One region of the Virgibacillus sp. L01 genome, then DNA from elsewhere that is predicted to be linked to it. Evidence: riboswitches for the same ligand, from Rfam matches in the RefSeq annotation. Region 1 holds a riboswitch; each other region holds the start of a gene.

Region 1 (4,822 bases):
GCTGTTGTTATATCATTTGCCTGTGTCACAGCTGAAATAACCGCAACACCGTCAGCCCCGGCATTTATAACAGAAGCTGCATTTTGGGTGGTTATTCCACCAATTCCTACAATAGGAACGCTTGGAAACTGGTTTCGTAATGTCTTAATCCATTCCACACCGACTGCAGATTTTGCGTCAGGTTTTGTAGATGTATTAAAAATTGGACCAGCACCAAGGTAATCAGCCATTTGAATTGGACTATTAGAAACTTCGGTTGGATTCGATACAGAAAGGCCAATGATTTTAGTAGGAAATCGAGCACGCAGGTTTTTAACTGAAACATCATCCTGTCCAACATGAATTCCATCGGCATCTAGAGGTTCAACAAGGTCGATATCATCATTGACGAAAAATGCTACCTTATGATGCCTGCAACTGTTTCTTAATTTATATCCTAACTCTAATTTATCATTTCCTTTTAATGATCCAGCTCCTTTTTCGCGATATTGGAATGCTGTAATACCAGCTTTTATCGCTAATTCTAAAATATCAGCCGGATCACGGTCACAATTTTGACTGCCCATTATCAAATATTTTCTTAGATTCATCAATTAAGCTTCTCCAGTTTATCGACTTCAAATGATAATGCATCAATAAAATGAGGAAGGAAAGTCCCGGATCCATTAACTTCTGAGTTGACGGCAGCATATTCCGCAGCCAGTCCGTAAAACTCAACTGCAGTTAACACCTGCTGCTCGATTGGTTCATTTGTGGTTAAACATGCAGTTAGGACGGAACCCAGCAGACAGCCGGCACCAGTTATTTTGCCAAGAATCGGATGCCCGGAATTGTTACGCAGAATATCTTTTCCGGAGCAGATAACATCCGTTTCTCCTGTGACAACGGCAGTAGTTTGATAAGTATCGGCAGCTTTTAAAGCTATCTCCACAGAATTTCCATTACCTACCGATTCGACGCCTTTTGTTTCCCAGGGAATTTCTACGAGGTGTGCAATTTCGCCCGCATTTCCTTTGATGACGGTTGGCTGCACTGTATTTAAAATTTCTTTTACAACAGATGTCCGAAATGGCGTTGCTGCGACACCAACAGGATCAAGAACCACTGGTATTCCTGTTTCATTAGCTGTTTTTCCTGCTGTGATCATTGCTGGGATTTCCTGTGCTGTTATGGTCCCGATGTTTAAAAGTACGCCATCTGCAATGGACGCCATGTCGTTCGCTTCCTCTTCAGCTTTAGCCATGACTGGGGTTCCGCCAAAGGATAACAAGCCATTTGCGGTAAAATTCATCACAACTTGATTTGTCAGATGATGAATCAACGGACTTTGATCTCTTACTTTTTGAATAATATCTTTGTTCATTTACCTCACCCTTTCAATGGGTTGTGCCCAATGATTTGTCGGCCCACTTCCATGACCGAGTGAAAATGAATGACGGATTGCAGCAGTTACGTAATCTTTTGCTTTTTTAACGGCCTCTGGTAAAGAATCTCCTTGGCTTAAGTAGGCTGTAATGGCTGCTGAATAAGTACAGCCGGTTCCGTGTGTATTTTTTGTATCAATTCGTTTGGTTGAAAAAGTGTGTAACGAACTGCCGTCATATAAAAAATCGATTGCTTCACCTTGCAGATGGCCACCTTTAACCAATGACGCACCTGCTCCAAATTCATGAACTATTTGTTTTGCAGCCTTTTTCATGTCGTCCAGTGTTTCGATTTTTTCACCTGTAATATCTTCTGCCTCAGGGATATTAGGTGTTACTAACGATGTCATTGGTAATAGTTTCTTACGTAAATAATCCCTGGCATCGCTTGCGATTAATGGATCGCCACTTGTTGCGACCATTACCGGATCCATAACAAAAGGGATGTTTAAACCATTAATCTTTTGAGCAATAGCCTGCATCATGTCAACGTTGGCGATCATTCCTGTCTTAAATGCCTGAAAGGGGATATCGGTCATAACAGAATCCAATTGTTGTTCAATCATTTCAACAGGGAGATGGTGCACATTCTGGACACCTGTTGTATTTTGGGCAACAACGGATGTAATGACAGACATACCGTAAGTCTTCAGTTCCTGAAAGGTTTTTAAGTCTGCTTGTATTCCGGCTCCACCACTGGGGTCAGTACCAGCGATTGTAAGTGCGCATGGAATGCTTTTCATTTGCCAACCACCAACTCGTTTATTGGCCACTCTTCACAAGTATAGGCCATTTCCCAAAAGGACAGTTCTAATTGGCAGCTTTTACGAAATGCTTCTTTTATCTTTTTCTGCTCATCCAATGAAGCATGTTCAGCAAATTCATCCAAGCGGTTTCGCATTTCCATCACTATTTTGCCAAATCGTTCATCAGCATAAAAGCTGATCCATGGATAAAATGGATGATCCGTTTCTGGTTTATATTTGTTCATTAACGCATAGCCGATTTCCAAATATGTCCAGGGGCAAGGGAGCAGTGCACCAATGGTTTCAGCGACACTGCCCATTTGCGCGTGATACATCATATGCTTAATGTAATGATCAGCAGTTGGCGGAAGCGGGTGACCTTGCAGCTCCTCGTAGCCAATCCCTATATGGTCGCAAAAGTTATGATGTGGGTGGTTTTCACTATTTAAAACAAATTGGATTTGTTCCCCGAAGAAGCGGATGTCCTCGCGCTTGTCAGATTTGGAAAGTGCAATTCCATAAATTCGCATAAATGCATTTAAATATTCAAAATCTGCCTTAATATAATGCGCAATTGATCCGTTTGGGACATCTTTTTTTCCAATACCAGCGACAAAAGGGTGATTAAATATTGCTTGAAAAATATCTTGGTTCTCATCTCTTAATTGTTGTGTGAATGACATAACAAAGCCTCCAATGATTTAGGAAGCTACTAGGGGGGATAAAAGTAGATTAGTAGAGGTATAGATAGCGGACCTCAACTACTTCCCTGCGCAGGCATTATCCAGATCAGGTTCCAAGGGACAAGGAATATTTCCGTTTCTCAGCCAGTACAGCACCCCTAGTAGTTTTTCCTATATTTTATTTTGAACTAGTCTTTCCTGATTAACCCGTGAAATAACAAACCAGCCTATCAATGCTCCAGTAACACTGCTAATAAGAAACGACGGTATAAAGAACAAAGCACCAGCTGAACTACCCATCAATAGCTTTGCAAAGGGAACAGCAAAAAGTGCTCCGATGACCCCGGTACCAATTGCTTCTCCCACAGCAGCCATGGCTTTTCTATGAGTCTTCTGAAACAAGTATCCAGCTAGAAATGCTCCAATCATGCCGCCGGGAAACGCCAGCAACGTACCAAGTCCAAGCATGTTGCGGAGCAGGCCAATCATAAATGCAATACCGACCGCAGGACCAGGCCCAAGTGTCACTGCGGCCATAACATTGACGGCATGCTGGACGGGATAGGCTTTTGCCACGCCTGCTGGAAACCAAAGTAACTGTGCACCCAATGTACCTATTGCCACAAAGACTGCCATTGTCGTAAGTAATCGTGTTCGGTTCAATCAAATCCTCCTTTCCGTGAAAGGGGCGCGTACGAAAAAAGCCAGATCCATTAATGGACCTGGCTTGAAATAGCTGATATAAGTAAGTATATCGTCAGTCTACTTCCCTCCGCTGGTATTAACCAGATCAGGTCCGTAAGAGTCAGAAAGCTAATACGTGCTTTCCTCTCAGCCCACGATTTTGGGCACCCCTAGTAGTAATTTTTAAAATATTATGTTTACAATTTAAGGATAACAAAAGAAATCACTTTTGTCATGGTTTATTTCATGTTCATGAATGTAATGAAAAAAATCATGTTTCCAATTCAATGGCTTCCTTAATTAATGCAGAAAATTTTTGGGGTTGAATATCGTCGAGTTGTTTTACTCTGATATGACGCATTTTTTTGCCAGTTCCTTCAAGCAGGTTATCCTTATCCTTAAGTGTGGCACCGAAGTAGAAACCTAGATTAACATGATTCTTGGCAGTCTGGAGATAGCATACAAGACCATTCTCAATATAACATGGCTTTCCCCATTTCATTTCTTCAGTTATATTGGGAGACGTTTGGAAAATAACCTCCCGTAATTTTTCGATAATTTCCTTTGTATGCCCATTTAAATTTTCAATGAATTGATCTACTTCTTTAGTTTGGATTGGTTCCATGCTTTTTGACTCTCCTTTTATATTATTGTTCTTACATTACAGTAATAATCGGACACAGGATACGCTATTTCTGCAAAAAAATGCTTTTCCTGTAATATGCGGTCATCAGATACCTTATTTCACATATATCTAAGGAAAAAGGGATGTTTTTGTCAAATAAGGGCTTTGGTTTCCGCTAATCTTTGACATTACAACTTCATGATACTCGTCATTGTATATTTTCACCAAAATGATACTAAATCCCTTTAATTCCAGAGTAGATGTATTAAAATTAAATTTATATTAGAACTGGGGTGGATTTTTTTGGAACATAATAACGAACATTTGTCGAGTAGAATTATTGAATGGGTAGTAGATAATGTCGATTCGAATGCAGTGGTGGAATCGGTTAGTCGACTGAAAGGAAGTACCTCATCCACATTACATAGCATCACAATACAGGTGGATCAGTCAGTAAAACAATATGTTATCAGGCAGTTTGATAATAAGGAATGGCTTGAAGAAGAACCGGATTTGGTTTTGCATGAAAAGGAGAGTTTGCTTATGGCTGCTAAAACAGGCGTTACCACTCCTCAAGTTGTCGCCTCCGATGAAACTGGAGAAAAATGTGGAATTCCAGCGATTCTCATGACGAAACTTGAAGGTGCTGTAGAATTGCAA
Region 2 (4,822 bases), on a different contig from region 1:
CTGCCGCAACGGAAACGGATCCCCAAAAAATTGTGGGAAGATGGTATCAAACGTTTGCTGCATTTTATCAAATAAGCGTTTAAAGATTTCTTCTTCACTGAAAAATTGCGTTTCCCGACCTTGCAGCCATTCAAAATAAGAAACGATGACACCACCAGCGTTTGCTAAGATGTCAGGAACAATAATCACACCTTTTTCACTCAGATATTTATCTGCTCCACTGGTTACCGGTGCGTTTGCTCCTTCCACTATGATACTTGCCTTTACATCTTTCATATTTTCCTGATGTACCTGTCCTCCCAGGGCTGCTAAGAATAGTACATCTACATCCAAACTTAACACGTCATCACGATCTTTAATGGTAGCTTTAACATCTGCTTCTTTTAACTGTTCATCATTAACTGGAAGGTCTCCACCGCTATTGGATGTAAATTTGACAAGGCCTGGAATATCCAAACCATCGGAATTATATAGTGTTACATTCCGATCGCTAACTGAGACAATTTTATTGTTCAGATGATTACATTGAAAAGCTTCAAGTGCGGCAACTGAGCCAACATTACCAAATCCTTGGACTGCCATTGTCAGTGTTTTGTCCATGTGGTTCAACGCTGTTTTCACAAAAACATTCTCACGTTCTGAAAGCCACTTTTCCTGATTCTTAACAAAGTTATGGATCATGTAGCGGAATGCGAAATAAACACCTTTCCCCGTTGCTTCCCTTCGTCCTAACGATCCGCCGTTCTCGACACTTTTGCCAGTAAAACTGCCTCTGTAAGGACTTCCAGGACGAATACTTTTATATTCACCCATCATCCAGTCCATTTCACGGTCACCTGTACCAACATCCGGTGCTGGAATATCTTTATCAGGTCCAAGAATTTCACTGAAATACTGCACATACTTCTTGCAAATCATATATAATTCTTTAACACTATAATCTCTCGGGTTAATCACAACTCCGCCTTTTCCACCACCAAACGGTACATCATGGAGCGCATTCTTCAGTGTCATGAGTGATGCAAGGTTAGTTACTTCATCTTCATTAACTGATTCATGAAAACGAATACCACCCTTATACGGACCAAGAATATTATTATGCTGAACCCGAAAAGATGGAACACGTGTTACTTTGCCATTTTCGAGCGCAATTCGTAAATAGGATTTGTTGACATGATTAGGAGTGGATAAGATAGACACCAACGACGTAAATGCTTTCTCACGTGTTTTGTCTGTCAGTTCTGGTAAAAACAATTTATCATCCAGTAAAGCTTCCAAAGACTCCTGAACAATCTTCGTGGTACTGCTTGCCATTTTGAAAACCTCCATCAGTAGTAAAATTTTCCTGATTTGTTAAAGTGTATCAAACAAATATATTATAAACTAATAATACTGTTCTACTTGGAGGATTTACTTGTTTATATACAATTATTCAAGTCCTTATAAAATTAAAACAGCAAAGACGGTAGAAATAATTAATCCAAGAATAACCGGAATAAAGTTTTTCCGAACCAAGTCCATAACTGATACGCCACAGAATCCAGCAATCGCAATCATAGATGACCAAGCAACAATTGTACCTCCACCAGTCCAAATTGAACCCATTTGGCCAATAGCCGCGAGTGTTCCCGAATCAATCGAGGAACTTTCCAGAGAAGCAGCTAGTGCTCCAGTCAGCGGTAAACCTGAAAATCCTGAACCATCCAGCCCAGTAATAATACCAATAATCAATACACTAAATGCTGCAAATAAGGCACTTTGTGGTAGGAAGGCCTGTGAGGATTGAACAAGGTCAAACAGCAATCCGGGTGCCTTTTCATCCACACCTAGAATACCACCGGAAAAATCTGCACTGCCAAGGAAGAAGAACCCCGCAATCGGAATAACCGGTCCCATTGCCTTAAAAGCAAACACAAAGCCATCTGTAATATGGTTACTAATATAATCAAGTGCATGTTGCCGACCAAACGCTACTGTCGATAATAACAGCAGGATTACAGCAACTCCTCCAATAAATGCAGCACCATCCCCACCTTCAAATCCACTCATTCGTCCTGACATAAGCTTTGTATACATCATATAGATTACTACTGTCAAAAGGGCAATGGGTACAAGTACTGCAAATACTTTACTCCAAGTATCCAGATGTTTTGAATGTGCTTTATTAGTTGACTCTTGCGTTGCCTGTAATGCTTCCAATTCTTTTTCATTTAGCTCACTATTTTTTGAACGAATTGTTTTTCGATAAAAGAGGTATGCTAATCCGATTGCTACTGCACCGGTAATCAGAGATAGGATTAATGCCTTATCAGCCACCAAATTCACATCAATGCCGGCTGATTTTGCGGATAGCCCTGGTGCAACCTGAACAATATAATCAGAAGAAAGTGCCATCCCCTGACCAGCCAGCGCAACAGCAACGGCTGCAGTTAATGCTGGAAGTCCTGAGCGAATTGCAGCAGGCACCAGCAATGCACAAATAAGCGGTACCGCTGGTGTCGGCCAGAAAAAGAGAGAAATGACATAAGTTACAGCAATTAAAACAAAAAACGAAACATGCCCATTTATCATTACTTTTTGGATTGGCTGGATCATCCTTCGATCGGCACCTAAATCACGCAATGAGTGTAGCAAAGCCATCATAAAAGTAATGATCAGGAATATACTGAATAGTTCCTTTGCTGCAACAAGGTTGGCATTGAATATAGCGGTAAATCCATCGATTAAATTCCCGTTATATACCCAGGCAATCACAAATGTCCCAAGCAACGACGGAAGTACAACACCTTTCCTGAAAATCATTGTGAAAATAATTATTAGTGTAAATATACCGTATAGCCAATGTGATATTGTTAGTTCCACCCATAACACTTCCTTTCTTAAGTGTGCTATAGCCTATGCACACTGAAAGAAAGCGGTGAAAAATTATTACAATGCTGGATTACTATAATTCCCTAATTTGATTCCTTTTCGTTACATTCATTGCAAAATAGCTTTCCATTTTGTTGGACACCGTCAAAAAAACCATCCTCACAATAAACGTTTTGCCCACATGACTGACACTGTCCGATTAGTTCTTTCATCCTAATCACCCCTACCTTAATTATAGAAAAATAGCCCTTATAATACAAAGGACTATTTTCTGTGAACGGATTAATTTACGATGCAGTTTGCAATAATGTTTTTGGTTGTTTGTAAAACAAAAGAAATACAATAACTGTACAGATGATAAAGGATGGCAGCATGTAAGATCCACTATAAAGTAACGAATATAACCAGACCGGCTGGCCTTCTGGTGCATAATGTCCAAAGAACACGATGCCGGCTGTAAAATGCGCCAAAAAGCGTAGTGCTGAGCCTATAAATACGCCTAACATAATTAGTAAAAAGCTTATCTTTGCTTTTCCTTCTTTGACAGCATGTTGAACCGGTTTTACAAATATTCCTGCCACTCCAATTATAGTGAAAGCAACAATATAATCAAGAAAACCCTGGACAGGTGTTAATATTATTGGTCCGGACATTACGATCTGCATGACTCCTAACAAAAATCCGGCCACCAGACCACCTTTCAAACCCCAGCGAAAAGCCATAATGAATATTGGGATCATAGCAAAAGATACAGATCCACCTTGTGGCCAAATCGAGAACTTTAAAAAAGGTATTATATCTAAAAGTAATGCCATGGCAGCAAATATTGCCACCTCAATCATAAACAGCGTACGCTTCGAACTCATTCTAAATTACCTCCCCTTTTGAATAAATACAAAAAAAGCAATGCCAAGGGGAAGCTTCCTGATGGGGAATCCGCTCACAACATTGCTTTTATTCCATCAAAAAAGCCACCATCCCTACGTTAGTACTAACTAACAGGTTCTAAGGGTCAGAACTGCACGTTCACTCTCAGCCAAACGGCTCCCCCTGTAGGCTTCTATTAATCTGCTTTTTTCATTATGTGTATTATAACGTATCAACATACAATTGACAACGGTTTCTTATGGTAAAAGAACTTATTTTGTTGATACAATAGCCCCTGTATTTGGATGAGCATAAATTTGAACCTTGCCAAAATCCCGTGTTTGAATTAAGTAGACATGTGCCTGCGTTCTGCCTATAACTTTATATGTTAATCCACCAAATTTATCCGGGCGTAAAAAACCTTTTTCATTCCCCTTAATCGGAGTTGCATCCAATGGATACACTCGCCAGCTTGAGGCTTTCGATGGCAGACTTAAATATTTATTAAGTGTTGCGCCAATTCCATTACCTTTATAGGAAAATTCACTAAACGAGCAAAAGGCCTTGACAACAGATTCGGCTAATTCCAGCCAATGATCCTTTATCTTGCGTATATCGTCTCCCCGCGAATCGGCAAAGCCATATTCAATTATATTAGTGATAACTTTTCCCGTATCACGGTTCATATAATAAAAGTCACGTGTACGATCATTTGGCAGTGTCCTTGTAAAGACCCTGCGTATATTTTGACCTGCATCCTGCAATCCAAAAGCTATTTCTTCTGCCATATTCTCTCCCCCATAGATAGAATGGATAACCTCACCACCATCCCCTCCACCAGCATTGATATGATTAGAATGACAATACCTTGCACCACTATCCCGGACAATCTTCGTCCTTTCTGCAGGTGATAAGGTGACATCCTTTTGCCGGGTAATTGCAATCGGAATTCCTAACTGCTGATAGCGTTTGTACTGATAGAGTGAGATTGCTAGATTCATATCTTTCTCAAGCCAATATTGATTGGATCCACCACCTGGGTCTTTTCCTCCATGACCTGGATCAATTATTAAAACTGGTTTCA
Region 3 (4,822 bases), on a different contig from region 1:
ACCATAAACCTTTGCGTAGTGTTGTTCAATCACCTCAGGATTATTACATTCCAGATATTGTCCGCTGATAGGAAAACCGCCAATGTGTTTCCCTTCAGGAATTCCGGTTTTCTGTAATAACAACAAGCTGCCACCGCCGGCTCCGATAAAAACAAACTTCGAAGTATGCGTTCCAATTGCACCATTTTTGTCCCGAACCTTCAATTTCCACAACCCATCTGTGGTCTGCTTAATATCTAGCACATTATGATTGTAGTTAACAGTTACGTTTTCTTTTTCCAGGTAATCGTACATTGTGCGAGTCAATTCCCCATAGTTAACATCTGTACCATCATCAATTTTCGATCCGGCAACAGATTCGTTTGCTGACCTATTTTTCATAATCAACGGGAACCATTCTTTTAACCGCTCTGGATCTTCGGAAAACTCTATTTCCTGAAATAATGGATGGCTGGATAATGCTTCAAAGCGCTTATTCAAAAATTCTACATTTTCTTCACCTTTAACAAAACTCATATGAGGTAAACTAGTGATAAAATTACGTGGGTACTCGATTAAATTACGATTTGCCAAATAAGCCCAGAGTTGCCTTGACAAGTGAAAGCGCTCATTGATTCTAACTGCTGCATTGATATCGATGGAACCGTCAGATTGTTCGTTTGTATAATTCAACTCGCATAATGCGGCATGTCCTGTTCCTGAATTATTTTTTTCGTTCGAGCTTTCCCCACCAGCAACTCCAAGCTGTTCGAAAGCTGTAATTTTCCAATCAGGTTCTAATTCCTTAAATAATACCCCCAAGGTTCCACTCATAATCCCAGCACCTATTAAAACAACGTCTGATGTAGATGATTGATTATTCATTTTGGATCACTCCCATTTATCTAGTATTTTATCTTTTTGAAAAAGTTAGCATTCATTGATTGTATCGATTCTTCTAAATAACCACATGTCTATAATTCTGGTAAATCAAACTGTCTCTATTGCATTACTCGAAAATCAATTGGTGTAAAATTTAACACTAATTCTTTTAGCTAAAAAAAAGGCACTCTATCATAAAATGTATGCTTGAACGGCAAATTACATTCAGAAAGAGGCCTCTTGATGGAATCTATTATAACAAAATTGCACGAATTAATACATCAACCCAAAAGAAAAAGACTGCCAGTTCCATCAAACCAGCAGCCATTATCAATAATTATATTCAGCACCTACTATTCCACTATATCCACCCATTTATAATTTTCGGCACTTACCTTGTAGGTGATCAAATCTTTCACATTACTGTTTTGCAGATAGGCTGTGCCACTTTGGTAGAGTGGAACCAACACGGCACTATCTTCAATTAGAAGCTGTTCCGCTTTCAGCAATGCATTCCAACGCTTCATCGGTTTATCTCCCAGAGAAGATTTCGATGCAAGAACCAATTCATCATATTTCTCGTTTGAATATCCGGTGTGATTGCCTGGACTGTCCGTAATAAACAGATTCAAGTAAGTCATCGGATCCTGGTAATCACCGCCCCATCCGGTTAATATAAGCTCGTAATTCTGATTAACGTTCGCATCGACACTTTGTTCGGGCGGAACATTTTTAATGGTAACCGTCAGGCCGGGAAGATTGGACTCCCACTGATGTTTGAGGTTCTCAGCAATGGTTATTGACGAACTGGAATCCGATGTCGTCAATTTAAATTCTAGTTCTTCCTTATTTAGTTCCCTTAATCCCTGCTGCCAATGCTCTTTCGCCTTATCCACATCATATTGAGTCAGCTTTCCATTTTCCTCGCGAAAGTCCTTACCGGTTTCTGGGTTCTCCGAAATCCCTCGTGGTACCGTTCCATACAGAACCTTGGAGCCGTTATTGAGGATTTCATTGACAATTCCTTCTCTGTCCAATGCCATATTCAAGGCTTTTCGGATGTGTAAATTGGCAAGATTTGTCTGGTTGCCATCCTTTCCTTGGTTCATTTTCAAAAATCGTACCCCACCTGTTAAAAAGGTATGGTACTCTTCCTCTGACGAAAATTTATCAACAAAATCACCTGTCAGCCCTACTCGATCAAGCTGGCCATTCGTGTAAAGATCTACTGCAGTTTGCGTATCCTTTACAACATCGACCTTAATCTTGTCAACATTCACAGCATCCTTATCCCAATACTGCTCATTCTTTGCATATGTCCATGAGCTTCCTGTTCCATCCCAGTCTTCCAGGACAAATGGACCATTAAATAAGGTATGTTCACTGTCAGTTGCATATTGATCTCCCTGCTCCTCAATGAATTCCTGAGGCTGCGGGAAAAAGATAGCTGTAGTCAATAGTTCCTTAAAATATGGAATCGGCTCCTCGAGCGTTACTTTTAATGTACGATCATCCAGGGCTTCGACTCCAAGCTCATCGACTGGCTTATCGCCTTTTAAAATTTCTGAAGCCCCTTTGACGATTTCCTCAAATTGTGGCCCGTATGCTGCACCAGTCGCAGGATCAACTGCCTTTTTCCAGGCATACTCAAAATCATGTGCAGTAACAGCGGAACCATTCGACCATACGGCATCTTTCCGTATTTTAAATGTATAAACCCGATTGTCTGCACTTACCTTTGGTTCGCCAGCTGCCACAGCTGGCTGTGGATCCCCGTCTTTATCCAACCGGTATAACCCTTCAAATACCTGGTTAATGATCCTAAAACTAAAGTCGTTATCAGCCATTGTTGGATTCAATCCAGGAATTTGGCCAGGAGCACTCAGGTGAAGCACTTTTTCTTCTTCCTCGCCCGTATCTTCTTCGCTTGCCGTTTCATCCTGCGTCTCCCCGCTACAAGCAGTCAAGACAAGTAATAACAGCAGTGAAACGAATGAAATGGTTCGTATGTAATTCATCTTTTTTGCCTCCTTTATCTCTTTTGCAAAAATTAAACACAGCACCACCATGAGAGCACTGTTAAAAAGCCTGTTACAACCCTCGCTCACATACCTCCTTCACAGAAACAACCATTTGCACCCATAAAAAACATCCCGGGCCATTACCCAGAATGTTTGGAAATACATACAAAACAGCATCAGACTATTTGTTGTGTTTCCTACGCTGGTTTGAGCCAGACCAGGTTCCAAGGATCAGCATCTTAATGGATACACTCTCAACTGGCAACACCAGTTCCCCTACAACGATTGTTATGAATTTAATTAATTATTTTACTATTACATATCTTGATAAATTATTCAATCTTAAAATTTTCATACAGCTCAGTTTTTTTAGAAGCACAGGAACGGGCCTGCCGTTTCCAAAGTAAGAGAAACTTTCCCACGTCTTTAACACATCAAACTTATATATTAGAAAAAGGTAGCACAGATATTCCCTTGCTCTATCCCACTTAAAAAACCCCCTCTACTATAGAAGGGGGTGAAATCAGTATTTAATTATCTATTTAGTGAACTTCAAGTCCGCCATCAATATTAATTGCTTGTCCAGTCATATAGTCAGAGTCCTTGGATGCTAAATAGGAAACAAGGTTTGCGACGTCTTCTGGAGTTTGAGAACGTTCTAAAGGGATTTGATCAACCTGCTGCTGCCATGCTTCTCCTGGCTTCATCCCTTTATGTTCTACCATCTTGGCGTCAATCCGATCCCACATACTAGTTCCAACGATGCCTGGACAATAAGCATTAACTTTGATCTTATCCTGAGCAAATTCTTTTGCTGCTGCCTGTGTTAATCCATGAACAGCAAACTTAGTAGAAGAATAAGCACCTAATAATTCAAAGGCTGTTTTCCCGGCGATACTGCACGCATTAATTATTTTACCGCCATCATCTTGTTTTTTCATTTGCTTTGCTGCAGCTTGAATACCATATAAAGTACCGAACACGTTAACATTGTAAATCTTTTCTAAGTCGTTTGGTTCCACGTCTACTAGTGCTTCTACCTGGTCTATCCCGGCATTATTAACAAAAACATCTACGGAACCAAACTTTTCAACAGCTTCAGAGACTACTGATAATTGATCGTCCTGTTTAGAAACATCGCCTTTAACAGCTGCCACATCAATGTCTCTATTTTTAAGTTCTTCAACTGTTTTATTAGCCAAATCAATGTCCATATCACTTATTACAATCTTAAATCCATCTGACCCTAAGCGTTCAGCAATTCCTTTTCCAATACCTTGTGCTCCTCCAGTAATTACAGCTACTTTACTCATTGTTAACCACCTCTCTAATATGTCTTATATTAGAAATCTACCCTGCAATTATTTTTAAAAAACATAGGGATGGATTATGTGCATCCTAAAATTTCCACATTAGGTGGATTAAATTCCTTTTTCGAAATGTTCTAAGCCACACTTGTAGAAAAGTTGTCATGCTATTTAGTTAATAATTCAATTTCCCACAGACTAAAGTAGACAGGTATGTTAATTTACACATAGTTGAGGTTAAGCCGATTGGGGCGCATTAAGTAGTATAATAGTTTTTCGAGTACGTACGCATAGGCAAAACTGCAAAAGCATATTATTTAGATAAGAAAAACAGAGATAAACTAGATGAAATAATAAAAAAGGTTAAGCACCTGAATGAGGAGGGGTTCTATGTGGTTGAATATCGATAGACCAACTAGGAAGGTAACAATACATGAGGATAACTGTTCCTATATTCCTACAGAAAATTCTAAGTATAAAAAGTTAAATGGCCTACTTCGTGACGGAGGATGGCTGCATTTTAACAATGGAGAAGAGACTTTACTAGAGATAGAACATGCCTATAGAGAATATGAGCAAGGCAACTGTTATACTTGTAATTCAAGAATATAGCCCCAAAAGTTGCCTAGGTAG

The links. A riboswitch is a leader RNA that binds a small molecule or an ion and turns the genes downstream of it on or off. The one in region 1 is predicted to bind thiamine pyrophosphate.
Region 2: linked by a shared signal. The riboswitch ahead of thiT (energy-coupled thiamine transporter ThiT) and the one ahead of tenA (thiaminase II) in region 1 are both predicted to bind thiamine pyrophosphate.
Region 3: linked by a shared signal. The riboswitch ahead of ACTWQM_RS02700 (peptide ABC transporter substrate-binding protein) and the one ahead of tenA (thiaminase II) in region 1 are both predicted to bind thiamine pyrophosphate.

What each region holds. Positions count from the first base shown of each region.
Region 1 covers NZ_JBQQCP010000005.1:196,283-201,104, reverse strand. The annotation lists gene thiE (thiamine phosphate synthase) at 1-590, opposite strand, end outside; gene thiM (hydroxyethylthiazole kinase) at 590-1,363, opposite strand; gene thiD (bifunctional hydroxymethylpyrimidine kinase/phosphomethylpyrimidine kinase) at 1,364-2,167, opposite strand; gene tenA (thiaminase II) at 2,164-2,853, opposite strand; TPP riboswitch at 2,920-3,023, opposite strand; gene thiW (energy coupling factor transporter S component ThiW) at 3,025-3,516, opposite strand; TPP riboswitch at 3,604-3,719, opposite strand; gene ACTWQM_RS11515 (DUF1801 domain-containing protein) at 3,809-4,162, opposite strand; gene ACTWQM_RS11510 (phosphotransferase family protein) at 4,466-4,822, shown strand, end outside.
Region 2 covers NZ_JBQQCP010000011.1:60,115-64,936, reverse strand. The annotation lists gene ACTWQM_RS17380 (Glu/Leu/Phe/Val family dehydrogenase) at 1-1,314, opposite strand, end outside; gene ACTWQM_RS17375 (hypothetical protein) at 1,441-2,862, opposite strand; gene thiT (energy-coupled thiamine transporter ThiT) at 3,159-3,737, opposite strand; TPP riboswitch at 3,832-3,932, opposite strand; gene ACTWQM_RS17365 (N-acetylmuramoyl-L-alanine amidase family protein) at 4,011-4,822, opposite strand, start outside.
Region 3 covers NZ_JBQQCP010000001.1:595,376-600,197, forward strand. The annotation lists gene mqo (malate dehydrogenase (quinone)) at 1-864, opposite strand, end outside; gene ACTWQM_RS02700 (peptide ABC transporter substrate-binding protein) at 1,215-2,879, opposite strand; TPP riboswitch at 3,058-3,170, opposite strand; gene ACTWQM_RS02705 (acetoin reductase) at 3,425-4,195, opposite strand.